DNA from 2 places in the Dehalobacter sp. DCM genome. Region 2 is predicted to be linked to the other one. Evidence: riboswitches for the same ligand, from Rfam matches in the RefSeq annotation. Region 2 holds a riboswitch; the other holds the start of a gene.
What was found. Region 2 has a riboswitch for cyclic di-GMP ahead of LPY66_RS18605 (HD-GYP domain-containing protein). Riboswitches for the same ligand answer to the same signal wherever they lie in the genome.

Region 1: it holds a riboswitch for cyclic di-GMP, as region 2 does, so the genes downstream of both, LPY66_RS19380 (transglutaminase domain-containing protein) here and LPY66_RS18605 (HD-GYP domain-containing protein) in region 2, are expected to answer to the same signal.

Annotation. Positions count from the first base shown of each region.
Region 1 covers NZ_CP092282.1:4,149,332-4,157,382, reverse strand. Annotated here, with positions in the region: gene LPY66_RS19400 (glycosyltransferase family 4 protein) at 1-216, opposite strand, end outside; gene LPY66_RS19395 (LPXTG cell wall anchor domain-containing protein) at 412-546, shown strand; gene LPY66_RS19390 (sortase) at 807-1,442, shown strand; gene LPY66_RS19385 (BTAD domain-containing putative transcriptional regulator) at 1,572-2,852, shown strand; gene LPY66_RS19380 (transglutaminase domain-containing protein) at 3,073-3,963, opposite strand; cyclic di-GMP riboswitch class I at 4,069-4,153, opposite strand; cyclic di-GMP riboswitch class I at 4,249-4,333, opposite strand; gene LPY66_RS19375 (cell wall-binding repeat-containing protein) at 4,427-6,520, opposite strand; gene LPY66_RS19370 (S8 family serine peptidase) at 7,195-8,051, shown strand, end outside.
Region 2 covers NZ_CP092282.1:3,972,051-3,980,101, reverse strand. Annotated here, with positions in the region: gene deoC (deoxyribose-phosphate aldolase) at 1-201, shown strand, start outside; gene recO (DNA repair protein RecO) at 321-1,058, shown strand; gene LPY66_RS18620 (hypothetical protein) at 1,627-1,749, shown strand; gene glyQ (glycine--tRNA ligase subunit alpha) at 1,949-2,827, shown strand; gene glyS (glycine--tRNA ligase subunit beta) at 2,832-4,904, shown strand; gene LPY66_RS18605 (HD-GYP domain-containing protein) at 5,095-6,156, opposite strand; cyclic di-GMP riboswitch class I at 6,240-6,323, opposite strand; gene LPY66_RS18600 (helix-turn-helix transcriptional regulator) at 6,720-7,358, shown strand; gene LPY66_RS18595 (pyruvate, water dikinase regulatory protein) at 7,393-8,051, shown strand, end outside.

The DNA of each region.
Region 1 (8,051 bases), 180 kb from region 2:
TATCCAGATGAAATCAATGCCGTTGATCGTCTCTTTGCAGAAAGAAGCACCCTGGTCATAAGCACGGGTTTCTCGCTTTTCAAAGTGATTAAACGATGAGGCGAAGATAGTCACACGATGACCTTCTTTAAGCAGTGCGGATGCCAGGTCATAATGGCGGGTGCCCCCCACATTAGAGGGAGTGGTCGCGTAATGATTAAAAACCCAGATGTTCACTGTAACCGACCTTTCAATGGGACGTATGCGAATTCGAAGCGCGATAATATGCCGAATTCTTCTCTAATCATACCAAATTATTGTAGGACAGACAATGTAGCCGGGGAAAATACCCCTTAGTGTCAGGGTACTGATCAAACACAGACAGCACCTACAGAAGAGACACCGGCGGCACCGGCTGATGAAGTCATTGTCGTGCCAACAGAAGACGATGTCTTCGTCCCTGAAACCGAAGAATTGCCGAAAACCGGCGGAAATACTGTGGCCTATCTGTTGACAGGGTCAGTAATAGCAGGCGCAGGCGCCCTGCTGCGGAAGTTTCAGAAATAGATAAAAGTCTTGAAGAGACGCCCTAGAGAATTCAATAACAATAAATGATAAAAATGACATTGACAAATGAAAAAAAGTCTTGATGAAAATGCAATAAACACCGATAATCAAAGTAAGATCATAAGTCCGGGGTACTTTATCCATCCCGGACTTTTCTTACCCAGGATCCTTGCTATGACGTAATGAGTATGACGTAATGAGAATGGTGCGTGTGTCATAAAGTGAATGGAGCGAGCTTTTAAGAATCCGGAGGGGTAGGAATGGGATTGCGAAGTAAAAAAAGCATCAACAGGATATCGATTGCGCTAATCATTATCGGGATTCTTGTGTGCCTTTATCCGCTGTATACGAACGTGAAAGCATATTACTTGCAGGCGCAGCTGGAAAAAGAACTTAATGCGCAGATCGCGGCGGTTGATCAGACCGACACCGAAGCGGCCACCACGGAATCGCCTGTAGTCGAAAATACCGCACCGGTTAAAGTCCAGGCGCCTCCCAGAAAAATCGATGCCATGATGTTTATTGATATTCCGGATATCAATATCTCCGCGGTTGTCGTCCGGGGTACGACCCAAGCGTCACTGGCTGACGGACCCGGATGGTACGTCGAGTCGGCATTGCCGGGTAAGGGAAACACAGCCGTTGCCGGCCATAAGAACATGTATGGCTCGTGGTTCCGCAATCTCTACAAATTACAGGCTGGCGACCCTATCTACATTACCTATAAAACGAAAGTGTATACGTATCTGGTGGAAACCGTCAAACCCATCGCGATCAATGACTGGAGTCTGATCGAACCTACCGAGGAAAACGTATTGACGCTGACGACGTGCCACACCAAGACAGAACGGCTTGCAGTCAGGGCCGAACTGGAGAAGATAACCGACAAAAAATAATGTCGAAACCAGTTGGTTTAATCGGATTAAATTTTGTTTGCTTGGATTAAAAGCTGTATTGTAGAAACAAATGAGTTAATATATAATAAATTAACACAAATAGTAAAATTATGGGTATGGAAGAAAAAAATGATACATGCAATTGAAACCGACCAAAAACCATATAAAGATGATCGGATCATCATCCGTACCTTTGGGCAGTTTTCTGTCAAACGAGGCGGTACTGTTTTGTCTGCAGAATCCCATAAATCGCAGAAGATGTGGGATCTTTTTAAGTACTTTATAACCAATCGCGGTAAAAATATCATGCCGGAAACCATCCAGGAAACGCTGTGGCCGGATCAAGACTACGAGTATTCCAATAAAGCGTTTCGGACGATGATTTATCGGCTGCGTAAAGAATTAAACAAAGGGGAACCGGATGAAGCCGATGCCAAAGACAATGACAGCCAATTGATTATTTACTCCCATGGCTGTTATGGCTGGAATCCGGATGCCAATTTCCAGCTGGATATCGACGAATTCGAGAAGAATTATGCCACAGCCAAAATGAGCAATGGGTCCGATCTCGAAAAAGCCCTGAGCTGCTACCAGAGCATACTCGCCATGTATCAAGGGTGTTACCTGTCGGAGTCCATGTATACCGAATGGACGATCCCGCTCCGAAATCACTATCGCCGCTTATATCTCCAGGCGATGGAAGATTACTGCGCCCTGCTGAATGATCGGGGCCAGGTCAAAGCAATTATTGAAGTGTGTGAAAAAGTTATTTTAAACGAGCCTCTGGAAGAGGAATTTCACATTCTGCTGATGGAAGCCCTGCTGAAAGAGGGAAAAGTAAAGGATGCCCGCCAGAACTATGAATACATAACCAGTAAGCTGTATCAGGAGCTTGGTGTCCGGCCGTCGGCCGAACTGAAGAATCTGTACAACCGGATCACCGCCAAGGATAAATCTGCCCGGGCGGATATTGACTCCGTGCAGGAGGAAATGACCAGCAGCAATGACGACAGCGGACCGTTCTTCTGCGATAAAGAGACCTTTAAGTCTATCTATGATCTGGAAAGACGCCGTGTGGAACGTAACGGGCAATCCGTGTTTACCGTGCTTTTATCTCTCCAGCTGAGCGGCAGGGCGGAATTGGATCGGAGCCGCGCCGACAAAGCGTTTGCGATCTTAAAAGATATCTTAGCCAGAAGCCTGCGTAAAGGTGACGTCTGTGCGATGTGGGGCGAACTGCAGTACATTCTGATCCTTCAGGGAATCAATGCGGAGAATACGAAGATGGTTGTGGGTCGTATCGAGATGGCCTTCCGTGAACTGACCCGGCAGAATGAAGTTGTTTTGCGTGCGCGGTATCAGCCGATTGTGGCGAACCAGAATATCAGTGATTATTTTAATAAGGAATAAAAAACTATCCTGCTCCGCTGACGCTGGCATACATTGCTTTGCCTGATCTTATGTTTTTGAATGTTGGTTTTGTATGTTTGATTTGTATGATTTGTTTTAAGAGTTAAAAGAAAGCCGCTGCGTTTGCAGCGGCTTCTTTCAGTGGAAATGTATATGAGTAGTCTATGGTCAATGTTAATTGTTATGTTATTATGATATCTTCCGGATAGTCAATGATTTATTAGTAAAGCGTTACTTTCGTCAGCTGGTGTGTCTTATTGAATGTTGCGGGGTTCATACCGATATATTTTGATGTGCTGGCGACAACGAATTTGCTGTTTTTGATATAGCCGGCATCCCAAGTGGTGTCGACACTGAGCCATTCGCCGTCAACGTTAACTTCATTCCAGGCATGCAATTCATATTTCTTTTGGGAACTGCTCCAGGCATTTCCGTATACGACCCGGGTCTCGATGCCGGAGGCTCTGCATAAGGCTGCGAAAGCGAAGGAATAGTCACGGCAGGTACCCAGTTTTCTGTTGATAACATCCGTGGCGGAGTAATTGCCGATTTTCCCGGCGTAGTAGGCTTGGGTGTCGTACTTGATATTCTTGGTAACCCAGGAATGGATCGCTTTGACTTTCTGCATTTCGGTCATGCTATCGGTGGTCAGAGAATTGGCAAGATTGATAACGGCTTTATTATCGCTGTTGACCAGACCGGATGGCGTCAGATTGAAATAATCGTCTGTGGATGTATTTTGCACTTCAAAACGGATGCGTCCGTCAAATTGCTTGTTATTGTCGCCAACCCAGACGGTATAAGTACCTGCACCGAAGCGCAGCCAGATTTCTTTGGAAAATGAGCCATTATAAACGGTGATCGGATAGGTGGTGATCTCACCGGCCGGACCGCGCAGGCATACCCAGACAGAGCGCAAGGAGCTTGTTCCGGCAATGGTAAAGGACCGGTCATATTGGAGATTATTGGCTGAAGGAGAAGTCACTTGTACCGTTTCAGTCTGAAAACCGATACTGTATGCTGCCTCTGCTTTGGCACTGCCCAGCGGCAGGAAAAACAAGGCGGTCAGAATAACGGCGATTACTTTTACGGTGATATTTTTCTTAAACATATGTATCCTCCTTCTACTTGCTCGTCAAATCTTGAAAATATAAACGCCCGCTTCGGGGGTCACCTAAAGCGGGCGTTTAAACAGCATAGACTGCTGTCCTGCACTTTCGGTAACCCGGCGACCATACCCCAAAGGATTTAGGCCCGTAGCTTTGCGTCCCCGCCTTTCGACGGGTTTGCCAGTATCGTTTTGCTGTTATTTAGTTTGATGGTGTTGTTTCATGAACAGAAAAAACACCTGACTCGGATGCCGAATCAGGTGTTATCTTTACCTATTAACTCCACTTTCGGCAACCCGGCGACCATATCCCGAAGGATTTAGGCCCGTAGCTTTGCGTCCTTGCCTTTCGACAAGTTTGCTATTATCGCTTTGTAAAGTCATTATAATCCATATTTTGAGTGAATGCAATCATTTTCTTAAAATATTTTCAATAATTTGCCATAACCTATTGATATATTACTGCTTAGACTCTTTCCTTTAACAGCGGATAGAGCTCCGGCGAGCTGACCGTGTTGATCCATCCCATGGACCAGCCGCCGATTCCGCCCAGATTGTATTGATCCATGATATCCAGTTTCACGCTCCAACTGAGACGGTCATCAAAATAACAGGTCCGGTTATAGCCGTTCTCATCGGTATACTTGAAAGTGGGGATGCCCACCGGGTCTGTCAGGGTTGTGTAACGGGTGATCGTTGCACCGCATTGTTCTGCCGTTTGCGTGGCCATTGCCCAGCCAAACGTTTTATAGAGCCATTTTGTCGGATCGGTGGTATCCTTGCGCCAAGCTCTGCCGTAATAAGGAACGCCCATCAGAATCTTTTCCGAAGGGATCTCGGTCACGGCATAGGATATGACCTTCTTCATCCAATCCGGCGGTGCGATGGGTCCGGGTTGGGAGGTCGAGTAATCATAAGTCATGATTTGGATATAGTCGGTGTACTGAGCCAGGTCCGCGTAATTATACTCGTCATACCACCATTCCACGGCAGGATCTGTTTTGGACATGACAGAGACCATCACCAGCTTGCCAATGGGGTGGAGGCTGGCATAGAGCTCCTGCATTAAACTGGTAAGCCCTGCTTCGGATTTTTCCGATAACGCTTCCATATCAATTAAAATACCATCCGCATTGGTTTCTTTTACTACCTTTAAGGCACTGGCGGCAAATGTACTGCGTTTCACGGGGTCCTGCAGCATTTTGTCAGCGGTACTGCCGCTGGCCATGGCCATCGGAACCACACGGGCACCGTTGCTCTGCCCCAAGGAAACAAGGTATTTGGGTATATCAGAACTACTGAAACGATAGGCAAAACTGCCATCCGGGTTAATAGAGGTAATACTGCCGTCACTCTGTCTAGCTCCCAAAAAATTGGGAACTAATATATCGATATAATCCCCGACGTAGCCGGGCACATAAGAAAGCTGTGTTTCGTAAGTTGACGTGCTGGCATAGCCATCCCAGAACTGCAGGGAGATACGGGAAGTAATTTTTCCTGTTCGTATTATATTTTGCACTTTCGGATTAATCACATCCCAGCCGCCGAGCAGATAGAAACTGCTGACGCTGCTGCGGTTCGTATTAATATAGGATGCGGTTGGCGTATTGAGCAGTTTATTTTCGTCTTTGGGTACCAGCAGGATCGGATTATTATTCCGGGCTGCCAGGACGGATCCGGCCAGGGCATCCGGGAAGTTATCGCCGGTGGCTACGATGATCTTATCTTTATTAAAAGGAAGAGTGTTTAAGATGGCCACATTGGTCTTATAGCGATCCAGGTCGCTGATCCGGGTTACGTTATAAGAGGCTGCTTGCAGTTGAGTCGCTATGTCTTTGCTGATGGCGCTCTCACCGCCGATTAGGGTGATTTCGGTGACACCCATTTTCTTTAAGGCATTCAGGGTTTCTGTCGGGACTTTTTTGGTGTCCGTCAGCAGGAGCGGAATACCATTGGCGGCCGCGTAGGAAGAAATGCTGAGTGCATCCGCGAACACCTGACCGGAAGCCAGAAAAGCCCGCGAACTGTTTTCCACGGAAGTGATGGCGATATTGGCGGCAGTCTCGTAACGATTGCTTCCCTTAATGCGCACAGTGGAAATGCCATTGGCTTTGAGCGCGCTTTCCACATCCGCTGAGATTGCACCGGTCCCGCCCAGAATAAACACCTTGGAGGTATTCAGGCGTTTCATTTCCTGCAAAACCTCCGGACGCAGGGTTTTGGAATGAGTCAGCAGCAGAGGCCCGCCACCGACCACCGCGCTGTTGGCCAGGACTGCTCCGGCCAGTGCGTCAGGAAAAGCATCCTCACGTGTCAACACTACATTGTATGCATCCGACCAGTTATTAGAGGATATCTCCACCGCCGTTTCGGCCCGGCTGTCACCGGCGAAACGCGTATAAGTCTGAGAGATACCGTCTTCAGCGTATGCCTGGGGGATGGGACTGATGGTCCCCAGTAAAATATTCGAAGCAATAAAAGAAGCCAGGGTCAAAGTGGTAATTCCTTTTTTCACCAGCCGCTTCATTGCTGTTTCGTGCCTATTCAGTTTAATGAACATATGCTTTCCTCCATCTGAATGTTGTCTGTTTGGGTTTTCTATTCTATTTTTTGGAACATGGAGTTCCATTTTATACTAATTCTCCGAAAGGGGCTTAAATCCTGTTTGTAAAAAAAGGAAAATGTTTTATTTTGGCGAATCATAAAGAACTATCCGTTCATTTGCTGATAACTAATCGCTAATTTGGGGTAGGTCTGTATGTCACATGCCGCTTTCGGCAGATAGCGCCATCCATGAATTTGCATTACGGAAGTTAAAATTCTTTTGCCTTCCTTGGCGAATTGCAATCGTTAACAGGAAGTTCAAATTCTATTACCATCCGTGGTGAATTTGAACTTAGGACCATCCATGGTCCGTCATCCATGGACCGTTGCGCTGCGCAATCCATGCTCCGCTTGACGCCGGTATGTGACATACAGACTGCTCTTAAGAGAATGGAAGATATATGGAAGATTTGTTGATGATTTGTGTGAATGCTTTTGCTGGAGTTTAGGATGCCTATTGATGTCCTTATGTGATAATATTCTTATATATGATATCATCTTTTTACGGTAATGGATGTTAAATTGGTAAGATTACAGCTGGAAATTAATGAATTGGTTTTGAATGCAAAATGAATATGGAAAGTGACGTTAATAAACTGAGCTAATTACTTAAGAAGGGTACGCAGTAAAATGAAAAAACTTATCGTGTTACTGACGCTGATTCTATTAATAGGAAATGTTCCGCCGTGTTATGCCTTGGCGGCACCAAGCCAAGAAGGCGGATACACGTCGGTTTTAACCGGCGAATATGATCCTGACGCAGTACGTTTAATTGTACAGGTTGCTGCAGATGCGAATCCCCAAGATTTAAACGTATTAGCAACGGCTACGGGCGGAGAGCTAATCCGGACGGGGCCGTTGAATTATGCCACGTTTCAGTACCGTGGCCTTAACGAGGCGAACAGGGAAGGGATTGTCCGGAAGGTGCTTCAATCGCCGATTGTCATCTGTGCTGAATGGAGTAAGACCTATACCATGGATGAGATGGCGGTTACGGCTGCCATCAGCGATCCGGAATACAGTGACCAGTGGAGCCTGCGCAAGGTGCGTGCGGATCAAGCCTGGGATGAAGGGGCTACGGGGGAAGGCATTGTCATTGCCGTTATTGATACCGGTGTCGACCTCAACAGCACGGAATTGCAGGACGGTTCGGTCAGTAACCTTGTCGGCGGGTACAATGCCTATACCGGAAGTACCTCTACCCAAGCGATTCAGGATGATCATGGTCATGGCACATCCGTAGCCGGGCTGATTGCGGCACTGAATAACAGCCGTGGGATCATCGGGGTAGCGTATAAAGCGAAAATTATGCCGGTTAAGGTCATGGATGAAACCGGCCAGGGGGAAGATGATATTATTGCTGACGGCATTGTCTGGGCAGCTGATCATGGCGCTGACATTATTAATATGAGTATCGGCGCAGACTCTGAAAATGACATATTGGATGATGCCTTGGATTATGCAGCGGCTAAAGGGTGTCTGCTTAT
Region 2 (8,051 bases):
GATGCGGATTATATTAAAACATCGACAGGTTTTTATGGGGGAGCTACCGTTGACGATGTCAGAGACCTTAAACGGTGGGTTGGCCCGAGTGTCAAAGTGAAAGCCTCCGGCGGCATAAAAACAAAAGAGCAGGCTATGGCGCTTATTGAAGCCGGTGCCGACAGATTGGGAACCAGCTCGGGGATAGCGATTATCACGTAATATTGTGCCTTTAACCTATAATTAGCATATTTTAGGCATAAGCAATCAAGTGATTGACACGTTTTGTTAAGGATATTTTGTTAAAAGGATTATTGAAAAGGAACCGGGGTTGGTGGAAGATGGCGGTCTATTCGGCAGATGCCATAGTGATCCGCAGCAGGGAATATGGTGAGTCGGATAGGCTTATCACACTTTTTTCCAGGGAAAAAGGGAAATTAGAGGCTATTGCCAAAGGTGTCCGCAAACCAAAGAGCACCCAGAGAGGTGGGACACAGCTCTTTACGTATGCGGATTTTCTGTTGTACCGCGGTAAAACGCTGGATATTGTCAATCAAGCCCATCCTAAAGAAAGCTTCATTCATCTATGGGATGATTTTGACCGGACGATCGCGGCTTCTGGTATGGTTGAACTGCTGGATATTTCAACAACACGAGAGCATCCCGATCCGCAATTGTTTGTTCTGACCCTAAGCTTTCTATTCTTAATCAAACATCTCGACCCCTATTTGGCTCAAGCGGCGTACGCCCTGAGACTCCTGCAGCTGCAGGGTTATCTTCCGGCGATTAATAACTGCATCGAATGCGGCAAATCCTTAAACAGCGAGCAGGCCTTTTTGAGCGCAGACGCGGGCGGCTTTCTGTGCGCATCGTGCCAGAACAACCGTGTCGTCAAAACGCTGAATCCCGGAAGTGTGGCGCTTATGCGGCAACTATACCAAGTTGACCTCGGCAAGCTGGATCGTCTGCGGTGGAATAAAAAAACCCGTGGTGAGATTCTGAGCAGTCTATGCTTTTTTTGCCAACAAAAATTTGAGCGAAAACTCCTTGCCTGGCGTCAGGGCAGCGAATTCTGGTAAAGGGGACAAAAGGGACGTAGGATTTTGTCTCCTTTTTTGGCTTGTTGCTATTAGTGGTGTTACCTAACTTTCTTTATGGCAAATTATTGATTCTTCCAATTAAACAGGTAATATACAAGAATGGTAACCACGGGAATAAATATTTTCGGCAGATTGATGATTCGAAGAACTTCAAAAGCATAAAACGCCGAAAACCGCGTACCGATACTATTGGGAACACCGGAAAGGGGCACTAAGAGCAATATAGACACCCATGCCTTTGGGGAATAGATGTTGGTAGACGGTCTTGTGTAGCATCAGAATCCCCTACTGCTGGGGTTGTGCGAATCTGAGGGGCTGTATTCGTTTGGCTGCTCAGTGTTAAGATATCCGGATAGGCCTGTTGATACCCGGCAAAAGCATTATTATGTATTAAAATATGTCATTACTGAATATATCATGACCTTTCCTGCTTAATCATAAGATAACGGTATTTACCTTACTCGAGGTGATTTATTTTTTCCTTGCGCTTCGCGATAATTGACAGTGAGGTATTGACAGCATATAATATTTGATAAAGTATACCGCTGTGAAGGGAAGGATACGCGTGATTTGCCGTAAAGAGAGTCCGGGATGCTGGGAACCGGGCGGGGAAACACGGGTTAGGCAGTCCGGAGCGGACAGTAACATTCACGAAGAGGATCCCGGGTAAAGACACTATATTACTTGCGGATCAAGCAGGGTGGAACCGCGGGAGATGCTCTCGTCCCTGCAGCAATTATTGCTGTATGGATGGGGGTTTTATTTTTTGGTGTGACTGGAAATGGATTAACACCAATCATTATATTTAATGGTGACTAAAAGGGGACAAGTGCTACGTCCCTTTTGTCCCCTAAATAGGAGGAAACCGCATGAAATTTCAAGATCTTATTCTTGCCCTGAATCAGTTTTGGGGTGAACAAGGATGCATTATTGCACAGCCCTATGATATGGAAAAAGGTGCAGGAACCATGAACCCGGCGACATTTTTGCGCGCTCTGGGCCCGGAGCCATGGAATGTGGCTTATGTCGAACCATCCCGGCGTCCCACCGACGGGCGTTATGGGGAAAACCCCAACCGTCTTCAGCATTACTTCCAATACCAGGTCATTTTGAAACCTTCGCCGGATAACGTGCAGGAGCTGTATTTGGAAAGCCTTGAACGCTTGGGAATCAACCCGGCTGACCATGATATCCGGTTTGTCGAAGACAACTGGGAGTCCCCTACATTAGGTGCTTGGGGACTGGGCTGGGAAGTATGGCTTGATGGTATGGAAGTGACTCAGTTTACGTATTTCCAGCAGTGCGGCGGTATCGACTGCAGACCGGTTTGTGCTGAAATCACTTACGGCATCGAACGGCTGGCCACCTTTATTCAGAGCAAGGACAGCGTATTCGATATTGAATGGGTCGGTGATATTACCTACGGAGATATTTACCTGCAAAATGAAAAAGACTATTCGCGTTATAATTTTGAAGTAGCAGATGTCGATGCACTGAGACAGTGGTTCGATATGTACGAGAAAGAAGCCGGGCGAACCGTTGAAGCCGGTTTAGTCGTACCTGCCTACGATTACGTATTAAAATGCTCGCATACCTTTAATCTCCTGGAGGCCAGAGGCGCAATCAGCGTGACTGAACGCACCGGTTATATCGCCCGGGTCAGGCATCTGGCCCGTCTTTGTGCCCAAGCATATGTTGCTCAGCGGGAAGAACTTGGCTTCCCATTGCTGAAGCAGAAAGGGGAATAAGGAAATGAGTAAGGACTTTTTACTGGAAATCGGGATGGAAGAAATGCCCGCAAAATTTGCACCAGGGGCTGTTGCCCAATTGGAGAATAACGCCCGTAAGCTGTTTACTGAACTGCGGATCGGTTATAAAGACTTAAAATGCTATGTCACGCCAAGACGTTTGGCGCTCTTGATAAACAGTCTGGATGAAATGCAGGCAGATATCAGTGAGGAAGTCAAAGGACCGGCGCAAAAGGCTGCCTATGACGCAGATGGTAAACCCACCAAAGCGGCCGAAGGATTTGCCCGCGGCCAGGGCGTTGGTACGGATGCGCTTTACATTAAAGAATTAAATGGTGTTCCCTACGTTTATGCTTTAAAGTCGCAAAAAGGCGACGTCACAGAGAAACTTCTGCCGGAAGTCTCTCTTAATCTGATCACCGGCTTGAACTTCCCTAAACCCATGCGCTGGGGAGATCAGGAAATTCGTTTTGCCCGTCCGATTCGCTGGCTCGTCGCTTTGTTCGGGGATGAGGTCGTACCGGTGACGTATGCAGGGCTGCAGTCCGGAAGGACAACCCGCGGCCATCGGACGTTGGGAACTTTCGCCCGGCTCGTCTGTCCGGGTGATTACGTGGATGCGTTAGAAACCGTCTATGTCCTTGCTGATCATGAAAAACGGAAGCAGAATATCTGGGGCCAAATTCAGACTCTGTCGGCGAAGGTCGGGGGAAAAGTGGATCAGGATGATGATTTGCTTACGGAAATCAGCCATTTGGTTGAATATCCGACAGCACTTCTTGGTGAAGTGGATGTCAGCTATATGGTACTTCCGGAAGAAGTCATCACAACACCCATGAAAGAACATCAGCGCTACTTCCCAGTAAGAGGCGAAGATGGGAGGCTTCTTCCTTATTTCATTACGGTTCGTAACGGGGACAGCACATCACTTGATCTAGTTAAGGAAGGTAATAAGAAGGTACTGAAGGCCCGCTTAGAGGATGCTGCCTTCTATTTCCGTGAAGATTTAAAAAAGCCGCTTCATACCAATATCGACAAACTGAACCGGGTGACCTATCAGGAAAAGCTCGGTACAGTCGGGAAACGTGTGGAACGGTTACGTCAACTGGCAGCAGCAGTTGCCAGCGCGATGAATCTCGATCCGAAGCAAACAGAACTGGTCGACCGTGCGGCGCTATTAGCCAAAGCGGACCTCGTATCGCATATGGTCTATGATTTTCCTGAACTGCAGGGGATCATGGGCGCTTATTATGCCGCAGGAAACGGTGAACCGAAAGAAGTATGCGCTGGGATTCTGGAACATTACCGCCCGCGTTTTGCCGGCGATGTCCTGCCGGTGTCGTATACCGGAAAAGTCGTGAGTATTGCCGATAAGCTGGATGCGATTGTCGGATCTTTTGGTATCGGAATTCAGCCGACAGGCTCCCAAGACCCATATGCGCTGAGACGCCAAGCACTGGGTATCGTTGGACTGCTGATCCAAGATGAACTTGATCTGTCATTGCGGCAGTTGATCGAAGCTTCTTATCGAATTTTTGTGGAACAAGGTATTCCATTAGAACCCTTAGCGGATATCGAACCAGCCCTGATCGATTTCTTTGGGCAGCGAATCCGTTACCTTATGCAGGAATCCGGACTGCGCTATGATATCATCGATGCGGTGATTGCCGGTGGCGCCGATATCCCATACCGAACGATGAAAAAAGCACAAGCGCTGGCCAAGAACAGAGAACAAAATGACTTTGTTCCCTATCTCAATGCCTATACCCGCTGTATGAACCTCAGTAAAAAATCCACCACCGATGGATGGAACAGTGCTGATCTTAAGGAAAACTCGGAAATCGAATTAGCCGCACTCCTAAAGGAAAAAGCACCCCTTGTCAGTGATGCCCTACGTGCTGCCGAATTCACTCAAGCTTATCACATTGCGGCGCAAGCCGTTCCATTGATCGAAAAGTTATTCGAGGATGTCATGATCATGGACGATGACGTTACGGTCAGAAATGCCCGTTTAGGGCTGCTTAAGGAATGTGTCAATACACTGGGCTGTTTGGGTGATCTCAGTCTGCTGGCCTAAGTGTCAGGATTTTCCCCATTGGTTCAGGTTGTTTTTTAATCTCAGTATCGATTTCTATTCCAGTTAATATACTGAACACCAAATTAATATTAATACAGGTCGCTGCCAAACGAATTACTCGTAGACAGCGGCCTTTCTTCGTATGTCAGAAAGTATTACTTTTACTTATTATTTGTCCCCTGAAAACAGTCTACTCAACCATAGTCACAATGAAGGTCGTCAGATCCTCGATCAGGTTATATTCTTTGGCTTGAACATGCGACATCTCCTTATCGGACATGAGAACCCGGATGATTGGCCGCATCGGCAGACTTTTGTTTTGGTCGACAACAATTCCGACTTCGCCGGTACTCAGTTTGACTGTGCAGCCTGTGGGATAAACAGCAATATGCTTTAAAAATGTAACAATCAGCTGCTGCGAATACAGCTTATTGGCACACCCCATTACGATTTCACAGGCTTCGTGGGGCACGATCCGATTATGCCCTGGACCGTCATTAACCAGGTTATCATAGAAGTCTGCCAGCCCGACGATTTGGGCCAGGGTATGGAGACGGTTACCGGATAATTTACGGGGATAGCCGCTGCCGTTCAGCCACTCATGATGCTGCAGCGCGATATGGGCACTGAGTAAATTCAAATCGTTTTTGGTACGAAGGATATCATAGCCATGGATGGTGTGGGTTTGGTACAGCTCAGTTTCTTTGGCAGTAAAGACATCCCGTTTAGCAAGTAAATCCTTGGGTAGCTTGACGGTTCCGATATCATGGAGCAAAGCACCGGTTGCCAGCGCTTCCAAAGTTTCTTTATCCAGTCCCAGTGCCTTACCGATGATGATGGAAAGGACACAAACACTCACAGAATGCGTATAGATCTGATTGTCATAACTGCGCATATCCGTCAGGCTGATAAAGATATCTTTTTGAAACAGAATATCTCCTATTATGTTATTGACCGCTTTCTTCACCTGAAAGCCACTAAGCTCTTTGCCGATCCTAACTGCTTCCGCAAAATGCTCCAAGGTGTTAATGGCCTCCCGTCGGCTTTCATCGGAAATAACGTCTTCGATGACGACATCTTTCGATTCCTCATCGTCCACATAGACAATACTGATACCCAGCTCTTTTAAACGGTCGATATAAGAATGGGTCAGCATGACACCTTTTCCGAGAAGGACACGCCCACTGTGTGAGAAAATCGTCCGTCCAAGCACAGCACCTTGTTGAAGCCGGTTAACACTTATCTGGCGCAACGGTATTCTTCCTTTCTGAAATGGAGTTAACAAAAAATCGCCAACAAAAGGGTATGGCGACATAAATAACAAACCTGAGCGGATTCGGCGGCCTGGCAGTCATCGGAATATCCGGAAGACCCATGGCTTTGCGTCCCTGGCTTTCGCCAGGTTTGCTATTGTCGTTGCTCTAATTTAATTGTAATTTAGTGAAAATTGTAAAATAATTGTAGCATTTCCAATGCAGTAACTTCAAGAAATATTTCATGAAAAACAAATTATTTTTCCATTCTGTTAACATGTCCGTCCAATTTACTATAGACACCTTGGGATGATGCTATTGAATGCATATCACAACAGCAACAAATAATATAACACATTCCGACCAAAAAACGTAAATTTTAGGCTGTACATTTAGCAGAAATGGTCTATAATATTTAAATGTGATATATTATTAAGGTGTATCGATATAATTATGTAATCACAATTGAGAGATGGTATATCTAAGTTCAGCTAGAGCTGCCGCCAGACTTGGCGTCAGCCAAGGTACACTGTAATTACCGATGATCAGAAGGTGAGAAGATATGCAGCTTTCGGAACGCCAAGAAAAAATAGTCGAACTCGTGAAAAAAACCAGTCCGATGACGGGAGAACAGATTGCCAGCCAGCTGAGAACCAATAGGGCCACATTGCGCCCTGATCTGACAATCCTAACAATGGCCGGCGTGTTGGAAGCCCGGCCGCGTGTTGGCTATTTCTACAACGAAGACACCGGACCTTCACCCATCGCGTTAAGAATGCAGCAGCTCCGGGTCGGCGATTTCAAATCGATTGCGGCATCGGTTAAAGAATCGATCTCTATTTACGATGCTGTCGTTTCGATGTTCACCAATAATGTGGGAAGCTTGATCGTCATTAATGACAGGCATGAACTAAAAGGTATGGTTTCACGCAAAGATATTCTTAAGGCTTCGTTAGGGCATACGGATCTGCATCAGGTTCCTATCAGCGTCATCATGACGCGGATGCCGAATATCATCATGGCAACGGCTGATGAATCCGTTCTCGAGGCCGCCAAGAAGCTTGTTCACCATCAGGTAGACTCGCTGCCCGTCGTCGAAAACTATATCAACGAGAATGGACAGGAAAGCTATGAAGTCATTGGCCGATTTACAAAAACCAATGTCACGAACCTGTTTGTGGAACTAGGTATGAAATGCTGAAGGAAACCATACAATCAGTGAGGAGGATGGATGGGTGACAGAACAAATCCCGGTAATCTACGTGATTTCCGATGCGATTGGAGAGACGGCTGAATTTGTCAGCCGGGCAGCTGCGGCCCAGTTTAACGGTATTAAAACAAAAATCCGCCGGGTGCCTTATGTCCAGGATGAAACACATATTGACGAGATTCTGGAAGAGGCTGTGGAGGAACAGGCGATCCTTGTTTATACTCTCGTACTGACCAACTTGAGAAACTACATTGAAAAGCGGGCCAAGGAAAAGAACCTGACAACGATCGATATCCTAAGTCCTCTCATATCCGCACTGGGTCATAAAACAGGACTTCAACCCAAGAACATCCCGAATATTACCCACCGTCTGGACGAACAATATTTCCGCAAAGTAGAGGCGGTAGAATTTGCAGTCAAATATGATGACGGCAAAGACCCGCGGGGCATGTTATTTGCTGATGTTGTGCTTATTGGCGTTTCACGGACTTCCAAAACACCGCTCAGCATGTATTTAGCCCACCGGGGGATAAAGACAGCCAATATCCCGCTGGTACCGGAAGTATCCCCGCCAAGAGAGTTATATCAGGTCCAAAAAAACAAAGTGTTCGGACTCATCATCAGTCCGGACAAATTAAACCAGATCCGCAGTGAACGCTTAAAAACACTCGGACTTGGCCCCTC